Regions from separate parts of the Pseudomonas sp. GL_139_B genome, predicted to be linked through region 1. Evidence: predicted binding sites of a transcription regulator. Region 1 holds the regulator's gene; each other region holds the start of a gene.
The links. The regulator sigma-54, encoded in region 1, starts transcription at its own class of promoters, with help from an activator protein. The targets are predictions, from matches to a motif close to ANTGGCATNNANNTTGCTNT.

Region 1 (6,392 bases):
CCGACGACGCCCAGCTGGACGACAAGAACGGCGTTGCCACCTATACGGGCGACGTGATCATCACCCAGGGTTCGATGAAGGTTACCGGCAATAAAGTGACCATGACGCGCACCCCGGCGGGTGACATCGACGTGGTGACCTCGGTGGGCAATCTGGCCTACTTCGAGCAACTGCAAACCGCAGGCGACCCCAAGCCTGTCCAGGGCTGGGGTGTGACCATCCAGTACCTCGCCGCGAAAAATCGCGTCGTACTGATCGACAAGGCAAAGGTTATCGACAAGGACAACAACATCACCCAAGGCGAGAAAATCGTCTACGACACCGACAAAAAGCTTGCCAGCGCCGGTCGCGCTACCGGCAGCAAGGTGACCGAATCGCGTCCGCGTATCGACATGGTGATCCAGCCGAAGAAGAAAACCGACGAGCAAAAGGCCCCGTAATGGCAACTCTGAAAGCTCAGCATCTGGCCAAGAGCTACAAGAGCCGCCAGGTCGTGCGTGACGTCAGCCTGTCGATCGACAGCGGTCAAATCGTCGGTCTGCTGGGTCCTAACGGCGCCGGCAAGACCACCTGCTTCTACATGATTGTCGGCCTGGTTCAGGCCGATCAGGGCCGTGTGCTGATCGACGATCTGGATGTCAGCCACCAGCCAATGCACGGTCGTGCAAAGGCCGGTATCGGCTATCTGCCGCAAGAAGCGTCGATCTTCCGCAAACTCTCGGTCGCCGACAACATCATGGCGATCCTCGAGACCCGCAAGGAACTCGACAAGGCAGGGCGTCGCAAAGAGCTGGAAAGCTTGCTGCAGGAATTCCACATCAGCCACATCCGCGACAACCTCGGCATGAGCCTGTCAGGTGGTGAACGCCGTCGCGTGGAAATCGCCCGGGCATTGGCTACCAACCCGAAATTCATCCTGCTCGACGAACCATTCGCCGGCGTGGACCCGATTTCGGTAGGCGACATCAAACAGATCATCTACCACCTCAAGGCCAAGGGCATTGGCGTGCTGATCACTGACCACAACGTCCGTGAAACCCTGGATATCTGCGAAACCGCCTACATCGTCAACGATGGTCAGCTGATCGCTGAAGGCGATTCCGCCACTATCCTGGCCAACGATCTGGTTAAAGAAGTCTATTTGGGCCATGAGTTCCGCCTGTAAGCGTTGAGGTGTCTGACTGTTCTCTCGGGCGCTTGTCTCGATAAAAAATCAACATTTTTTTATTGTTACAGCGCTCTAGGCAAACGCTGCAGTTTCGGGCATATAATTTGCTTATGTTTGGCGCTCCGGCGCCCTGTAGTGGATGGCGCATGCGCGCCGGCGAATAAGGTGTTAAGCCCCTGCCATGAAACCATCGCTAGTCTTGAGAATGGGCCAGCAGCTGACGATGACACCGCAGCTGCAACAGGCCATCCGCCTGCTCCAATTGTCGACCCTGGACCTGCAACAGGAAATCCAGGAGGCCCTGGAGTCCAATCCGATGCTCGAACGCCAGGAAGATGGCGACGACTTCGACAACGCCGACCCCTTGGCCGACAAAGCCGAGCAACAACCCAACGCCGACATTCAAGAGCCCTCCTACCAGGAAACCGCTCCCACGGTTGACAACCTCGAGGAAGGTGACTGGAACGAGCGCATTCCCAATGAACTGCCGGTTGATACCGCATGGGAAGACGTTTACCAGACCAGCGCCAGCAGCCTGCCGAGCAACGATGACGACGAATGGGATTTCACCACTCGCACATCGGCCGGTGAGAGCCTGCAAAGCCACCTGTTGTGGCAACTGAATCTGGCGCCGATGTCCGACACCGATCGCCTGATCGCCGTGACCCTGATCGACTGCATCAACAATCAGGGCTATCTGGATGAAACCCTCGAGGAAATCCTCGAGGCCTTCGATCCGGAACTGGACATCGAACTGGACGAAATCGAAGCCGTCCTGCACCGCATCCAGCAATTCGAGCCGGCCGGTATCGGCGCTCGCAACCTGGGCGAATGCTTGCTACTGCAATTGCGCCAATTGCCAGCCAAGACGCCTTGGCTCGCCGAAGCCAAGCGCCTGGTCAGCGACTACATCGATCTGCTCGGCAGCCGCGACTACTCTCAGCTGATGCGCCGGATGAAGATCAAGGAAGATGAACTGCGCCAGGTCATCGAACTGGTCCAGAGCCTCAACCCGCGCCCCGGCTCGCAGATCGAATCCAGCGAAGCCGAGTACGTCGTTCCCGACGTTATCGTGCGCAAGGACAACGAACGCTGGCTGGTGGAACTGAATCAGGAGTCGGTGCCACGACTGCGGGTCAACGCCCAATACGCCGGGTTTGTCCGGCGCGCTGATACCAGCGCCGACAACACCTTCATGCGCAATCAGTTGCAAGAGGCCCGCTGGTTCATCAAGAGCCTGCAAAGCCGTAACGAAACCCTGATGAAAGTCGCCACCCAGATCGTCGAGCATCAGCGTGGCTTCCTGGAATACGGCGACGAAGCCATGAAACCGCTGGTCCTGCATGACATTGCCGAAGCAGTGGGCATGCACGAATCGACAATTTCACGGGTCACCACGCAAAAATTCATGCATACCCCACGGGGTATTTATGAGCTGAAATACTTTTTCTCCAGCCACGTCAGCACCTCCGAAGGCGGTGAATGCTCGTCCACAGCGATCCGCGCGATCATCAAAAAGCTGGTTGCCGCGGAAAATCAGAAAAAGCCGTTGAGTGACAGCAAGATCGCTGGTTTACTGGAGGCACAAGGCATTCAGGTGGCTCGCCGCACCGTCGCCAAGTACCGCGAGTCCCTCGGGATCGCGCCTTCGAGCGAACGCAAGCGGTTGATGTAGAGCCACGCCACAGCGTTCCAGTGGTAGATCATCTGATCTACCGCTTTATGCACTGGCAACGAAGGAGAAGCTGTATGCAAGTCAACATCAGTGGACACCAACTGGAAGTGACCGAACCCCTGCGCACCTACATCGGCGAAAAACTCGAACGATTAGAGCGGCATTTCGACAAGATCACCAACGTGCAGGTCACGATGACGGTCGAGAAGCTGAAGCAGAAAATCGAAGCCACCCTGCATATTCCCGGCAATGAAGTGGTCGCAAACGCGGAACATACCGATATGTACGCGGCGATCGACTCGCTGACCGACAAGCTCGATAAACAACTCAAAAAGCATAAGGAAAAGACCCAGAGCCTCCTCCAGGGTGCGACCGGTCGTTAACACTCCCAACCCATGATCCGACTTGAAAACATCCTGACCCCCGGCCGTTCCCTTGTGAACGTGCCGGGCGGCAGTAAAAAGAAAGCCCTTGAGCAAATTGCCAACCTGATCGCCCGGGAAGTGCCGGATCTGGAGATGCAAGATGTCTTCGAGGCTTTGATTGCCCGTGAAAAGCTCGGCTCGACCGGTTTTGGCAACGGCATCGCCATCCCCCACTGTCGCCTTAAAGGTTGCGAGTCGCCCATCAGCGCCTTGATGCACCTCGACGCCCCCATTGATTTCGACGCCATCGACGGCGCTCCGGTTGACCTGCTGTTCGTACTGCTGGTCCCGCAAGCAGCTACCGATGCACACCTGGAACTGCTCCGCCAGATCGCCAGCATGCTCGATCGCAAGGAAGTCCGTGATCGTCTTCGCAGCGCCCCAAGCAACGAAGCCTTGTATCAGGTTGTCCTGGACGAGCAAAACGGTCAGTAATCATGCGTTTGATCATCGTCAGCGGCCGCTCCGGCTCAGGTAAAAGCACCGTCCTCGATGTTCTCGAGGACAACGGCTACTACTGCATCGACAACCTGCCCGCCGGCCTGCTGCCGGAACTGGCGGAAGGCGCCTTGATTCATACCGAATTGCTACAACCGCTGGTCGCTGTATCCATCGACGCGCGTAACCTGCCGAGCCACCTTTCGCGTTTTCCCGAACTGCTGGAAGAAGTCCGCGGCCGGCACATCAAGTGCGATGTGCTGTACCTGGATGCCGATGAAGAAACCCTGCTCAAGCGCTTTTCCGAAACCCGCCGTCGTCACCCGCTGAGCACCGCCAACCGTTCATTGGCTGAGGCAATCGAGGATGAAAGCACTCTGCTGGGGCCGATCGCCGATCTGGCAGATCTCAAAATCAATACCACCCACCTGAACCTGTATCAGCTGCGCGATACCATCAAGCTGCGCCTGCTGAATCAACCGGAAGCCGGCACTGCGTTCCTGGTCGAGTCTTTCGGATTCAAGCGTGGCATGCCGGTGGACGCGGACCTGGTGTTCGACGTGCGCTGCCTGCCCAATCCCTACTGGAAGCCGGAGCTGCGTGCTCAGTCCGGGCTTGATCAACCGGTGGCCGAGTATCTGGCAGCTCAACCGGATGTCGAAGAGATGTTCCAGGACATTTCGTCGTATTTGCTCAAGTGGCTGCCGCGCTTTGCCGCGAGCAACCGCTCTTATGTCACCATCGCCATTGGCTGCACCGGAGGACATCACCGCTCCGTCTACCTGACCGAACGTCTGGGCCAGGTTCTGCAACAATCCCTGAAGAACGTCCAGGTCCGCCACCGCGACCTCAGCTAAAGGATTCACATCGCGATGCCTGCTCTGGAAATCGAAATCATCAACAAGCTGGGCCTGCATGCCCGCGCTTCTGCAAAATTTGTTGGAGTAGCGGGTCAGTATCCGTGCCAGATCAGAGCCGGGCGGACGCCAGAATCGATGGTCGACGGCAAAAGCATCATGGCCATGATGATGCTCGCCGCCGGCAAGGGCACCAGGATCCACCTGAGTACCGAAGGCGAGCAAGAACAGGAAGCGCTGGATGCGCTGGTGAAGTTGATCAACAACTTCTTCGACGAAGGCGAGTAAAAACAGCCCTCTGTAGCGGCAGCTGAAGGCTGCGTCAGGCTCACTCCCACAGGGGGGCGGTGCACGGCACATAAAAAAAGCGCGTTACCTGATAGGTGACGCGCTTTTTTTTTGCAACGTTGAGCGTTAGCTACCCGCTACCGTCATCCGCTCGATCAGCACCGACCCCGTGCGAATGTTGCTGCGCAATTCCAGGTCATTACCGACCGCAACGATCTGTTTGAACATGTCACGCATGTTGCCGGCGATGGTGACTTCCTGCACCGCGAACTGGATCTCACCGTTCTCAACCCAGAAACCCGCCGCGCCTCGGGAGTAATCGCCGGTGACCATGTTCAGGCCTTGGCCCATCAGTTCCGTGACCAACAAACCACGCCCCATGCGACGCAGCAACGCGGCCTGGTCTTCATCCCCATGGGTAACGAACAGGTTGTGCACGCCGCCGGCATTGGCGGTGCTCGGCATGCCGAGTTTGCGCCCGGAGTACGTGCCGAGGATGTAGGAGACCAACTCACCCTTTTCGACGAACGGTTTGGCGTAAGTCGCCAGTCCATCGCCATCGAATGCGGAACTGCCCATGGCGCGCATCAAGTGCGGACGCTCATCGATGGTCAGCCATTCAGGGAACAACTTCTGACCCAGCGTGCCCTCCAGGAACGACGACTTGCGGTACAGGCTGCCGCCGGAAATGGCCGACAGGAAGCTTCCGAACAATCCACCGGCCAACTCAGCGGAAAACAGTACTGGCACTTCACAAGTCGGCACCGGACGCGCGCCCAGACGGCTCGCCGCCCGTTGCGCGGCACGCTGGCCGATGCTCACTGGGTCGGCCAGCAAATTGCCCTGACGGTTTACGTCGTACCAGTAATCGCGCTGCATCTGGCCATCGGCCTCGGCGATCATTACGCAACTCAGGCTGTGGCGCGTCGACGCGTAGCCACCGATAAATCCGTGGCTGTTGCCATACACGCGGCAACCCTGATGGGTGCTGAGCGTAGTGCCGTCGGCATTCTTGATCCTGCTGTCAGTGGCAAACGCGGCGGCTTCGCAGGCCAACGCTTGCTCAATAGCTTGTTCCGGCGTGATATCCCATTGATGGAACAGGTCGAAGTCCTGCAGATCGCGAGCCATCAACGCGGCATCAGCCAGGCCCGAGGCCTCATCTTCGGAGGTGTGTTTGGCGATGGCCAGCGCCGCGGCGACGGTTTCGCGAATGGCGTCAGGGCCACTTGCCGACGTACTGGCCGAGCCTTTGCGCTGGCCGACGTACAAGGTGATGCCAAAGCCCTGATCGCGGTTGAACTCGACGGTTTCGACTTCACGCTGACGCACCGACGTCGACAGGCCCTGCTCCAGGGAGACGGCAACTTCGCAGGCACTGGCGCCCTGACGCTTGGCTTCAGCAATGATCTGCTCGACTTGTTCTTGCAGTGCCGGCAACGCTTGTGGGCCGACGCTTTCAACTGCACTCATGCTGTTCTCCACTCAAATTCTGCTTTCGGTATGGCCTTCGAGCGACCGGGCCGGACAAGCGGCCCCCG
Region 2 (6,392 bases), 570 kb from region 1:
TTGCTCTTCGGACAGGTTCTCGGCAATCAGCTGCTTCACAACGGTGGGCTGGGCAGTCATGCGGTTGCTGGTCGCCAGTGGTACGCGTTTGGCGTTGCCGTGTTGCGGCTGATCGGTGAATGCGCGATTGCCTTGAGCGTCGAGGTAGGTGAACACCTCGGCCGACACGGGCAGGGCGAAAAAACAGGCGAACAGCAGCAACAGCCTCATGGCTTATGCACCCTTTGTAAGGTGAACGTCACGGTCGGACTTTGCTGAAGGACATGCTCTCCATTGATCACCTGCACTGCCAGGCGGTGTTCGCCACGGTCGATGTTCGCCAGTTGCAGTATCTGCACATTGCTCGGTTGCCCATAAGGTTGGCCATCAAGCAGCAACCGCAACAGGTGCGGCGCTTGTAAGCGAGGCCTGATCAGGACGCTGACGGTGAAGGTGCCGTTATTGGCGCGCAGGGCTTCCTCGGTGGGCAAACCATTCAGTTGCAGCACCTCATAGGCGCTGTGTGGCTGCTGATTGTTAACGGTGTCGGTAGACGGTGCGGGAGGAGGCTGGCGCTCAACACTATTGAGTGGCGGCAGCTCAACCGGTTGGGTCTCGACGCCATCCGGTGGTTGATTGCTGTAGGAGGTGTTGCCGTCGGCGTCGGTGTATTTGTAGATTTTGGCCGTCACGGGATAGACGAAGAACAGCAGCAAAAATATTAAAAGTGGCCGCATTCAGACTCCCTGTGAGCAGCAAGGATTTACTCTGACAGTGGAATACCTTCGCTGCCAGCATAGAACACAATAAGTTCGACCGGTTCATCGCCGGTGATCCCGCGATGGGCGATATCGACCATTTCCGCCACGGCTTCACCTTGTTTGACGCGTCTGGTCTGGCCGTTGTTCCTGCTCTCGATCATCAGCTCGCCGGAGAGGACATAGCCCGCGTTGGGAATGGGGTGGATGTGCCAGGGCAGTTGGGTGTTGGCCGGTATCTTGAGTTTGAGCATGGTCAGCTCGGGTGCGGCATCCGGATAGCGCAGGTAAGGTGAGTTGTCCCACGACTGACTGCTTTTGAGCAGGATTTCTCGTTCGATTTTCGTGGGCACCGCCGTTGTGCTGCAGCCTTGCAGGGTAAGGGCGCCGAGCGCGACCAGTATTGCCTTGAGTGAGTAGGTTTTCATCGATCCTTCCTTTGAGTCCAGGCAGTGGACAGGCTGCGAATCATTCACAGCGATTGATGCCGGAAGATACTGCGTGCGGCCGAGGGGAAGGCGAATTTTATTGTTGGAAAATGCGTCAAAAAGGCGTCTGAAACGGGCTGCGTAACCATCAGGCAATCTACTCTGCGTTCAAAAAATCGTCTTATCCGCCGCACCCGGTCGTCCTGGAGGGCTCATTCAGAATCTTTCATGCAAGGCCCGATTATCTTGCGCAATTTGCTGTCGTCTTGTGGCAAGACAAACCTGGCGGTCAGCGGTGGATCACCTTTTATTGTTGACGGTAGTGTCATCGTCAGCGATTGGCCCCGAGCGCCTTTGTGGGTCCAGTCATTCAACCCTTGTCGATTGGTAGGCATGTAAAAGTTGAAGAGCAATTTGTCTGATGGCGGCAACGCTCTCGTGTAAAAGCCGTTTACCGAATAGTCGCGGGGCGCAAGTGTTCCGGTTTTGAGGCTCATAGGGCCGGTGGACAGGGCGTCAGGGCCTTCAAAGGCATCGGGGTTAAAGCCCAGCTCATCCGTCGAGGTCAGCAGTGTGATAACAGGGCGCACGGGAGAGCGATAACAACTGACTTGCAGCATGGCTGCGGTGGTTTTGTTTCCGTGGCTCGCTTGACCGTTCAGGCGCGAACTAACTAGCGGGGCGTCCGGATCTGGTTTCACTACGCTCCATGCCTCTTCGTGAGCGTCGGCAGGCAAGAGGCTGTCAGCGGCTTGAGTGCCGGTCAGGATGCAGAGCAACAACGTTAACGAGAAAAAATTGGTGCGGGGAAGGTTCATCGCAAAAACCGCAGGGAGAGGATGCGGCGGATGGTAGAGGGTTGCGTGCGATGGGCGAACCCATCAGAGGGGGCGCGTCTGGGTTTAACCCCGGCTAGCGCTCTGTTTCCAATCCAAGTGCTTGTTTTTTATACAAATAAAAAGGCCTCCCGAAGGAGGCCAATTTGTTACGCCGCGTGTGCTGGCGCTACCGGATTAGCAGCTGTAGTACAGCTCATATTCCAGTGGGTGTACGAAGGTACGTACCTTGATTTCTTCTTCGCTTTTCAGAGCGATGTAAGCGTCGATGAAGTCGTCACTGAAAACGCCGCCTTTGGTCAGGAACGCACGACCTTTGTCCAGCTCTTCCAGGGCTTCTTTCAGGCTGCCGCAAACTTGTGGGATCTCTTTCGCCTCTTCAGGCGGCAGGTCGTACAGGTTTTTGTCAGCTGCGTCGCCAGGGTGGATCTTGTTCTGGATGCCGTCCAGGCCAGCCATCAACAGTGCAGCGAAGCCCAGGTACGGGTTAGCTGCTGGATCCGGGAAGCGAGCTTCGATACGGCGAGCGCGAGGGCTGGACACGTAAGGAATACGGATCGAAGCGGAACGGTTGCGAGCCGAGTAGGCCAGCATTACTGGAGCTTCGAAACCTGGGACCAGGCGCTTGTAGGAGTTGGTCGACGGGTTGGTGAAGCCGTTCAAAGCCTTACCGTGCTTGATGATGCCGCCGATGAAGTACAGGGCGGTGTCGGACAGGCCGGCATAGCCTTCGCCAGCGAAGGTGTTCTTGCCATCTTTGGCGATGGACAGGTGAACGTGCATACCCGAACCGTTGTCGCCGTACAGAGGCTTAGGCATGAAGGTCGCGGTGCGGCCGTAAGCAACTGCAACGTTGTGTACGCAGTACTTCAGGGTCTGAACTTCGTCAGCCTTGGCAACCAGGGTGTTGAACTTCACACCGATTTCGTTCTGGCCGGCAGTCGCCACTTCGTGGTGGTGAACTTCGATGGTCAGGCCCATTTCTTCCATGGCGTTGCACATGGAGGTACGGATTTCGTGGTCGTGGTCAAACGGTGGAACCGGGAAGTAACCGCCTTTGATACCTGGACGGTGGCCATGGTTGCCGCCTTCGATGTCCTGGTCGGACATCCACGAACCTTGTTCGGAGAAGATTTTGAACATCGAGCCGGAGATGTCCGACTTGAACTTCACTTGATCAAAGATGAAGAACTCTGGCTCCGGGCCAACGAATACGGTATCGCCGATACCGGTCGACTTCAGGTATTCCTCGGCACGGTGGGCGATGGCGCGTGGGTCACGGTCATAGCCTTGCATGGTCGAAGGGTCGATCACGTTGCAGACCAGAATCAGCGTTGGGTCTTCGGTGAACGGGTCGAGGACGGCAGTGCTGTCGTCCGGCAGCAGGATCATGTCGGAAGCTTCGATGCCTTTCCAGCCAGCGATGGAGGAGCCGTCGAACATTTTGCCTTCTTCGAAGAAAGCTTCATCCAGCGCGTCGCGAGCCGGCATGGTCACGTGGTGCTGAGTGCCTTTGGTGTCCGTGAAGCGCAGATCAATCCATTTGACGTCATGATCTTTGATGAGTTGAACCGACTTCGACATAGTGTCCTCCGGGTGGCTTCGGGCTTAGTAGTGGATGCCCTTGGAATGTGGGTGATGCCGGCGCGAATACTCTGCCATGGCAACCTGCCTCACAAGGGAGCAAATTGCATGCCAGTGCCCCACCATGGGTTTTTTGCTCCAATTTCATGCTTATAAAGGTATAAACGGTCATTAGGCGGAAAATCTCGCCCTACAATGTGGCGTTAAAATCCATAAATGACCTGTTTTGGTGCGCGCAAAACCTTCTGCATATTAACTGGTTAAACCTTGAGCAATTTCCGCTATAATCCGCGCCCCCCTTTTTCGGCTGACCCAGCGCGCGCTGTTTTCATGAAACTAATCGTAAAAGTCTTCCCCGAGATCACCATCAAGAGCCGCCCGGTACGGATGCGTTTCATCCGCCAATTGGCCAAAAACATCCGCACCGTGCTCCGCGACCTGGATCCGGCCGTGGTGGTGAACGGTGTGTGGGACAATCTCGAGCTGGAAACCCGCGTCAGCGAGCCGAAAGCCCTGAAGGAGATGACCGAGCGCCTGAGTTGCATGCCGGGCATCGCGCATTTCCTGCAGGTCGATGAATACCCCTTGGGCGACTTCGACGACATCGTCGCCAAGTGCAAGCAGCACTTCGGTGATTCGCTGTCCGGGAAGATCTTCTCGGTGCGCTGCAAGCGCGCCGGCAAGCACGAATTCAGCTCGATGGATGTTGAAAAATACGTCGGCAGCCAGCTGCGTCGTCAGTGCGGCGCAGCCGGAATCTCGCTCAAAGAGCCGGAAATCGAAGTTCGTATCGAAATTCGCGACAAACGGTTGTTCGTGATCCATAGCCAGCACAACAGCATCGGTGGATATCCGCTGGGTGCCCTGGAGCAGACGCTTGTGCTGATGTCCGGCGGCTTCGATTCCACCGTGGCGGCGTACCAGATCATGCGCCGTGGCCTGATGAGCCATTTCTGCTTCTTCAATCTGGGCGGAAGGGCCCATGAATTGGGCGTCATGGAAGTCGCGCACTTCATCTGGAAGAAGTACGGAAGCTCCCAACGCGTGTTATTTGTCAGTGTGCCGTTCGAGGAAGTACTGGGAGAAATTCTCGGGAAAGTCGATAACAGTCATATGGGCGTAGTTTTGAAGCGTATGATGTTGCGCGCAGCTTCCCGTATTGCTGATCGGCTGGACATTGAAGCGCTGGTCACCGGTGAAGCGATTTCCCAGGTGTCGAGCCAGACGTTGCCGAACCTGTCCGTGATCGACTGCGTGACCGACAAGCTGGTCTTGCGTCCGCTGATCGCCAGTCACAAGCAGGACATCATCGACCTGGCCAACGAAATCGGCACCGCCGACTTCGCCAAGCACATGCCGGAATACTGCGGAGTCATCTCGGTGAACCCAAAGACCCACGCCAAGCGTCCGCGCGTGGAGCATGAAGAGAAAGAATTCGACATGGCGGTCCTTGAGCGTGCGCTCGAGAACGCCAAACTGGTACCGATCGATCGCGTCATCGACGAATTGGGCCAGGACTTGCAGATTGAAGAAGTCAGCGAAGCGCTGGCGGGGCAAATCATCATCGACATCCGTCACCCGGATGCCGCTGAAGATGATCCGCTGGCCCTGGCTGGTATCGAGGTACAAGCGATGCCTTTCTATGCATTGAACGCTCGTTTCAAGGAACTGGACCCTACTCGCCAGTACCTGCTGTATTGCGACAAAGGCGTGATGAGTCGCCTGCATGCCCACCATTTGCTCAGTGAGGGGCATGCCAATGTGCGCGTTTATCGACCGAGCTAAGAGCCCGGGGCTGTATGCCTGTGGCCTACGTCACCGGCCCCCCGACTCTGCCGTCAAGCTGTAACGGCAAGGCCTGACTCTACTGTTAATCGCTGCCAAGACTTGTCAGCACACCGAATCCTCTGATCGAGATACACAAGTGATCGAAAATCTACGCAACATCGCCATCATTGCTCACGTTGACCATGGTAAAACCACCCTGGTAGACAAACTCTTGCGTCAATCCGGCACCCTGGAGCGCAACGAGCTCAACGACGAGCGCGTGATGGACTCCAACGACCAGGAGAAAGAGCGCGGTATTACCATTCTGGCGAAAAACACCGCCATCAACTGGAACGGCTACCACATCAACATCGTGGACACCCCGGGCCACGCCGACTTCGGCGGCGAAGTTGAACGCGTAATGTCGATGGTTGACTCCGTTCTGCTGCTGGTTGACGCTCAAGACGGCCCTATGCCGCAAACCCGTTTCGTGACCAAGAAGGCGTTCGAAGCCGGCCTGCGTCCAATCGTGGTCATCAACAAGGTTGACCGTCCAGGCGCGCGTCCGGACTGGGTTCTGGACCAGATCTTCGACCTGTTCGACAACCTGGGTGCTACCGAAGAACAGCTGGACTTCAAAGTCGTCTACGCCTCGGCCCTGAACGGCATTGCCGGTCTGGAACACACCGACATGGCTGAAGACATGACCCCGCTGTACCAGTCGATCGTCGACAACGTACCTGCGCCGAAAGTCGACCGTGACGGTCCGTTCCAGATGCAAATCTCCGCTCTGGACTACAACAGCTTCCTGGGTGTTATCGGCGTTGGCCGTATCGCTCGTGGCCGCATCAAGCCGAACACTCCGGTTGTCGCTATCGACGCCGACGGCAAGAAGCGCAACGGTCGTATCCTGAAGTTGATGGGTCACCACGGTCTGCACCGTATCGACGTTGAAGAAGCAGCTGCCGGCGACATCGTCTGCATCAGCGGCTTCGACCAGCTGTTCATCTCCGACACTCTGTGCGACCCACTGAACGTCG
Region 3 (6,392 bases), 2.9 Mb from region 1:
CGGCAGCGCCGACTGGCTTTCATGCTCGGCTTCGCGCAATTCGTCGATGTCGACCTGACCACGGGCGCCGATGATGATTGCCTCGTGCGGCTCGTCCATGGTCAGCACGTGCAATATGTTGCCAAACGGATCGAGTTGCGCGCGTACCGGGCGCGGCAGGTCGAGCTGCCAGCTGAGAACGTGCTGGCGCTCACTGTCGTGGGGTGTCAGTCGCAGGTACTGGATGCTCGCCCGCACCTGATCTTCATAGTGATAGGTGGTTTCGTGGCTAATGGAAAGTCTCATGCAGCCTCCAGGTAAGAACTGTGAATGGCGTTACCCAACCGGCGCACCAGCGGGATGAACTCGGTCAGCCAGGCGTGCAAGCCTTCGTCGAGAATTTCGTTGATGCCGGTGTAGCGCAGACGCGCGTCTATCTCAGCGGCCAGGCGTTGTGCCGGGCGGCCGTTGGCCCCCGGCAGGCTGGCGAGGATCTGGTCGATTTCTTCGGTGCAGGCGCGCAAGGAGCGCGGCACATCCGCGCGCAGCAACAGCAACTCAGCCACATGCCGGGCACCGGGGGCGTCGCGGTAGATCTCGGTGTACGCCTCGAACGACGACAGCGCACGGAGCAATGCGCTCCACTGGTAATAGGCGTGCGCCGTACTGTCACTGACGGCTTCCGCTTGATCGCCGGCCATTTCGTAGCGAGCGTCAAGCAGGCGCAGCGTGTTGTCGGCCCTTTCGATAAAGGTTCCCAGACGAATGAAGCGGAACGCATCGTTACGCATGATGGTGCCGTAGGACGCGCCCCGAAACAGGTGGGAACGTTCCTTTATCCACTCGCAAAAACGGCTCATGCCGTAACGGCTCAAGCCCTGTACGGCGATCCCGCGAATCTCCAGCCAGGTGGCGTTGATGTTTTCCCACATGTCGGCGGTGATTCGCCCACGCACCGCATGGGCGCTGGCCCGAGCGGCGCCGAGGCAACTGTAGATGCTCGCCGGGTTGTCCGCGTCCAGGGCGAAAAAGTGCAGCAGCCGTTCGGCATGTAACTCGCCGTGGCGCTCCAGGTAGTCGTCCAGGGTGCCGGTGATCAGCAACGGCATGGCGAGTTCGTGCAGCCCGTCACCGCGGCCATCCTGTGGCATCAGCGACAGCGAATAACTGATGTCGAGCATACGAGCGAGGTTTTCCGCCCGCTCCAGGTAACGCGACATCCAATACAAATCCGAGGCAGTTCTACTTAGCATGGCAGGCTTCCTTCAATCCTCGACCACCCAGGTGTCCTTGGTTCCGCCACCCTGGGATGAATTCACCACCAGAGAGCCTTCACGCAGGGCGACACGGGTCAAACCGCCGGGCACGACCCGGGTTTCGCGGCCAGACAGTACAAACGGACGCAGGTCGATGTGGCGTGGGGCGATGCCGTTTTCGACAAAGGTCGGACAGGTCGACAGGGATAACGTCGGTTGGGCGATGTACGCGTGTGGTTTGGCTTTGATCCGTGCGCGAAACGACTCGATTTCCGCCGCCGTCGCCGCCGGCCCCACCAGCATTCCGTAACCGCCGGAGCCCTGGGTTTCCTTGACCACCAGATCGGGAAGATTGGCCAACACGTGGGACAGTTCAGAGGGGTTGCGACACTGGAACGTCGGCACGTTTTTCAGAATCGGTTCTTCGTCGAGGTAAAAACGGATCATGTCGGTGACAAACGGATACACCGACTTGTCGTCCGCGACGCCGGTACCGATGGCATTCGCAAGCACCACGTTGCCGGAGCGGTAGGACGACAGCAGCCCGGGAACGCCCAGCATCGAGTCCGGATTGAACGCCAGCGGATCGAGGAACGCGTCGTCGAGGCGACGGTAGATGACGTCGACGGCCTTAGGCCCGTCCGTCGTGCGCATGAACACCTTGTCATCGCGCACGAACAGGTCCGCGCCCTCCACCAATTCAACCCCCATCTCCCGAGCCAAAAAGGCATGCTCGAAAAATGCGCTGTTGAAGCGACCCGGTGTCAGCACCACCACGCTCGGGTTATCAATCGGGCTGGAGCTTTTCAGGGTATCCAAAAGCAAATTCGGGTAGTGATCGATAGGAGCAATGCGTTGCGCCGCGAACAGTTCGGGGAACAGCCGCATCATCATCTTGCGGTCTTCGAGCATGTAGCTCACGCCGCTAGGTGTGCGCAGGTTGTCTTCAAGCACGTAATACGTGCCGTCGCCGTCGCGCACCAGATCGACGCCAGAGATGTGCGAATAGATATCCCGATGCAGATCCAGCCCTTGCATCGCCAACTGATATTGCTCGTTGGCCAGCACTTGCTCGGCAGGAATGATGCCCGCCTTGATGATGCGCTGCTCGTGATAGAGGTCGGCAAGGAACATATTCAATGCCTTGACCCGCTGAATGCAGCCGCGCTCGACGACCCGCCATTCACTGGCCGGGATGCTACGAGGGATGGTATCGAAGGGAATCAGGCGCTCTGTCCCCTGCTCATCCCCATAGAGGGTGAAAGTAATCCCGGCGCGATGAAACAACAGATCGGCCTCGCGTCGCCGTTGTGCCAAAAGCTCGTCAGGCGTTTCGGCCAGCCAACGGGCAAACTCCCGATAATGCGGGCGGACCTGGCCGCCTGCATCGTACATTTCATCAAAATAGGTGCGGATCATGCCGTACTCCTTGTCACCCGGACATCTAGGCTTCGCAAGGCCCGTGCCATCGGCATAAACGCTTTGATATCAATCAGTTGGAAATAAACACCGTTAATACCGCACCAATCCTGTGCAGCAAACGCCCCAACTTGATTGCCCCCGCTTCATTGCAAGGCGACGTTGTCGCCTATCACCAGCATAGTCAGAGTTGATTTCGCTGCCCGGTCGTCGGTGCGGATAATCCGCGCATTCGCTGGAAAACAGCCCGAACTTCCCTTTAGCCGCCTGCTCGGGCGGTTTTTTTTTGCGCCGGTTTCTTGTTTCAGGATTTTGCCGGAAGTTTTTGCCGCCCCATAAACTAAAACGGCCAACCCGAAGGCCAGCCGTTAGTGCGTGTCACTGTTCATAAGCTTATGCGAGTAGCCCTCGTACCTCCTGCTTGACGCCCCATCCTTCAATGATGCCGCCCAGAGGCTCGACCACGGCCTCAAAACATTGCTCGAAATCGCCGATGTCATCGTAGGTGGCGTACATGACTTTGCTCAGTTCGAGCGCCCATGCGCCGTCTTCGCGCACACTGATTTGCGCATTCAAGGACTCACCACGGTAATGACCTGCTGCTCTGCGGGCCCGCTCCTCGTCGGGAAAAATGGCGTAGAACTCGATGGGATGGAATCTTGAAAAGTCGAAACCGCCTTCTTTCATGCGGCGCAGCACCGAGCTGCTGATGTCTTCTTGATAGGCTGTGCTCATGAAACGTCCCCCTCATAGTGATGGATAGACTTTCCGTATTCCCGGCACACGCAACCGAGTGGTGCGAGCGATGCGGCAACCTCGTTGCCGGTGGGAAGCAAGCATGTAGCTGACAAGACCAGACCTTAGCGATCCATTCGCTGATCTCGATTGCAGAGTAGCCTCAAGAGAGCGCCGATGCCAAGGCCTGCATGAGAATGTGACAGGAAGTGTTCAGGCTGGCGTGATACCGAGGATTTGTATGCTGTTCTGTGATTTAAGACTTTTGACGCTCGCATCAGCGGTTCGCCCTTCCAGATCATTCAGATCCAGTTCGGCGGCGACTGGAAGAAGTCGGGCCTTGATGAGTTTGGCCGCGTGCTCATTGTCCGGGCACTCGTCGCACTCAAAGACTTCATCGACTGTTTCACCGTGATCATCTACGAAAGTGATTTTCCACTTTTGCATCAGAGCCTCCTCGATAAAACCCATGGATGGGCTTACAAGCATCTGGACTTTTGCGCGGACTGTTCGTTCAACGGATTACGGCGTGCGAGCGTGAAAAACACGACTCGCTTCCACAGGGAATTCTGAGTCAGATCCGTACGTCAGCCCGCGGCCCGGTGATGGCCCAGATGATCAGCCCCAGCACCGGCAAGCACGCGATCAACAGCACCCAGAGGACTTTCATCCCGGTGGTGGCGCCGCTTTTAAACACGTTGATGATGGCCCAGATATCCAGAACGAAAATGATCAAGGCAATCAGGCTGTTGAACGTAGAACCCATGGTGACGCTCCCTAAGAGTAATTTGCACTCTTAGGATAGCCGCCTAATGCGAGGGTTCAGATTTTTTCAGGGTTTACGTCAGATATGGATCGCCACTTTCAAGGCTTCCAGGGATGGCGCAGCGGCGATGCCGACCTCGGCGCACAGTTCAAGAACTCGTGGCACGTCGTTGCCGTAGACCAGCACCACTTGCATCTCGTCGTCGAGCAACTGGCTGAAGTTCATCAGCGTGTACCCGCCGTTTTCCTTGTTCATGCTGCCCATTTGCACCTGAATGCGGTTGAGCGCGGTCAGGGCTTCGGTTTTGGCCAGTTGCTTGGGTTTGATATTGAAATCAACACCGGGGCCGAACGAAGCGACGATCCGGGCGAACAGGTCCATGTACGTGTCGGCCTGGAACAGCACCGTCTCCGGCAGACTGCCAACAACCACCCACTCGCCCAAAGGGATCGGGAACGAGTCGTCGTAGTTGATATCCGGATTGGCCGTCAGAAAAGCTTCAGGATCGGCGTAAGCCTGAGCCGCTTCGTCAGCGACCTTCAGGATTTCGTCATCGCTCATGCACCCGGAGCTGATTTTGCTGATGAGTTCGACGAGTGCGGCTTTCATGAGGTGGATCCTGTAGCGAATGAATTTTGAGGGCGCGAAGGATAGCGCATTTGGAGGAAGTTACCGAGCAGGGTGGGACCTGTGGTGAGGGAGCTAGCCCGTCACCACAACTGATCAGCCGAGCAGTTTTTCCAGCTGCGCGATGGTATCGGTGGCGCCCAGGGTTTTCGCGGCATCAAGTGCAGATACGCCGTTGGCGTCCTTGGCTTTCGGATCGGCACCTTTGCTGATCAGGTAGTCGACGATTTCGACGCGGTTGAACATCGCCGCCATCATCAGCGCGGTTCGGCCATCAAACGATGAACCTTCCACTTGCGCCCCGCCGTCTACCAGCGCTTTGACCACAGCCAGGTCGCCCTTGAACGCGGCACCGGCAATCGGGCTTTGGCCGTTGTCATTGCGAATTTCCGGGTCGGCCTTGTGTTCGAGCAAGACTTTTACGGTATCCACATGGCCATGGTAGGCGGCCAGCATCAGCAAGGTGTCGCCTTTGTGGTTGCGCAGATTAGGCGGCAGGCCTTTGGTCAGCAGCGCAGCCATCATGGCCGCATCGCCCTCGCGCGCTTTGTTGAAGACCTGTTCGGCAAATTCAGCGGCTTCTTCGGGGGTCATCTGGCGACTTTGGTCTGACATCGGGGGCTCCACGTTGGGTTGTTCGCAAAGGCGACAGTTTCCCGAGCAGCCCCCACGCTGTCACTTGTTTTTTCTCAAGGGCTGCCATAGCCACATTCAATAGCGGTACTTACCGCCGAGAATATCCGCCAGCACTTGCTCGGTCACCTGCACATAGGTGTGGGTACCGGGTAACCAGGCATAGATCGGGTCATCGCCGGTTTTGCCGGGGTCGAAGGCTTCGTCCTTGAGCCGGGTCTTCTTGTATTTGAACGTCCCGGTGGTCTCCATTTTCACTTTTACCCGCAGGAACAGCGGCACCGCATAGGCCGGCATTTGCTGGCGAGCGAAATCCAGCAATTCACTGAAATCCAGGGTGGCCAAGGATTCGGCCGGGGTAATCGCAGCCATGCCGGCGCGCCCGTTAGTGTTTCGGACCTCTACGCCATACGCCACGGCTTCCGCGATCTGCGGATATTGCAGCAAGATGTTTTCAACTTCCGTGGTCGAGACGTTTTCGCCTTTCCAGCGGTAGGTGTCACCCAATCGATCGACGAATTGTGCATGGCCGAAACCAATGTTGCGCAGCAGGTCACCGGTGTTGAAGTAACGATCGCCCTTCTTGAACACGTCATGCAGCACGACTTTTTCGGTTTTTTGCGGGTCGGTGTAGCCGTCCAGCGGTGCCTTGTCGTCGATTCTTGCCAACAACAGCCCCTGCGCGCCTTTGGCGACTTTGTTCATGAAACCCTTGTCATTACGAATCGGCTGACCACTGTCATGGTCGTAGGTCACCAATTCCCAGGCCATCAGCGAGAAACCGATGGTGTGGTCAAAATTGAGAATGTTGCTGAACCCGATGTTGCCGTCGCTGGCCGCATATAACTCGCAAATGTGGTTAACGCCGAAACGGTTCTTGAAGGCGTTCCACGCGCCGGGACGCAAACCGTTGCCGATCATCTTGGTCACGTTGTGTTGGCGGTCCTCGGCGCTGGGCGGCTGATCTATCAGATAAC

Region 2: glnA (type I glutamate--ammonia ligase) is a predicted target of sigma-54. The motif match lies at 3,682-3,701, and genes of this name have one in related genera.
Region 3: AC3ISI_RS20155 (circularly permuted type 2 ATP-grasp protein) is a predicted target of sigma-54. The motif match lies at 2,686-2,705, and genes of this name have one in related genera.

The regions. Positions count from the first base shown of each region.
Region 1 covers NZ_CM174403.1:934,253-940,644, reverse strand. The annotation lists gene lptA (lipopolysaccharide transport periplasmic protein LptA) at 1-440, shown strand, start outside; gene lptB (LPS export ABC transporter ATP-binding protein) at 440-1,165, shown strand; gene AC3ISI_RS04100 (RNA polymerase factor sigma-54) at 1,350-2,843, shown strand; gene hpf (ribosome hibernation-promoting factor, HPF/YfiA family) at 2,918-3,226, shown strand; gene ptsN (PTS IIA-like nitrogen regulatory protein PtsN) at 3,239-3,703, shown strand; gene rapZ (RNase adapter RapZ) at 3,706-4,563, shown strand; gene AC3ISI_RS04080 (HPr family phosphocarrier protein) at 4,579-4,851, shown strand; gene pmbA (metalloprotease PmbA) at 4,978-6,324, opposite strand.
Region 2 covers NZ_CM174403.1:363,809-370,200, forward strand. The annotation lists gene AC3ISI_RS01685 (DUF4124 domain-containing protein) at 1-210, opposite strand, end outside; gene AC3ISI_RS01690 (DUF4124 domain-containing protein) at 207-716, opposite strand; gene AC3ISI_RS01695 (cupin domain-containing protein) at 743-1,165, opposite strand; gene AC3ISI_RS01700 (hypothetical protein) at 1,378-1,983, opposite strand; gene glnA (type I glutamate--ammonia ligase) at 2,179-3,585, opposite strand; gene thiI (tRNA uracil 4-sulfurtransferase ThiI) at 3,916-5,370, shown strand; gene typA (translational GTPase TypA) at 5,510-6,392, shown strand, end outside.
Region 3 covers NZ_CM174403.1:4,425,292-4,431,683, forward strand. The annotation lists gene AC3ISI_RS20145 (transglutaminase family protein) at 1-285, opposite strand, end outside; gene AC3ISI_RS20150 (alpha-E domain-containing protein) at 282-1,232, opposite strand; gene AC3ISI_RS20155 (circularly permuted type 2 ATP-grasp protein) at 1,245-2,654, opposite strand; gene AC3ISI_RS20160 (ribonuclease E inhibitor RraB) at 3,048-3,389, opposite strand; gene AC3ISI_RS20165 (hypothetical protein) at 3,603-3,836, opposite strand; gene AC3ISI_RS20170 (PLDc N-terminal domain-containing protein) at 3,964-4,155, opposite strand; gene AC3ISI_RS20175 (hypothetical protein) at 4,234-4,764, opposite strand; gene AC3ISI_RS20180 (ankyrin repeat domain-containing protein) at 4,879-5,397, opposite strand; gene AC3ISI_RS20185 (long-chain-acyl-CoA synthetase) at 5,494-6,392, opposite strand, start outside.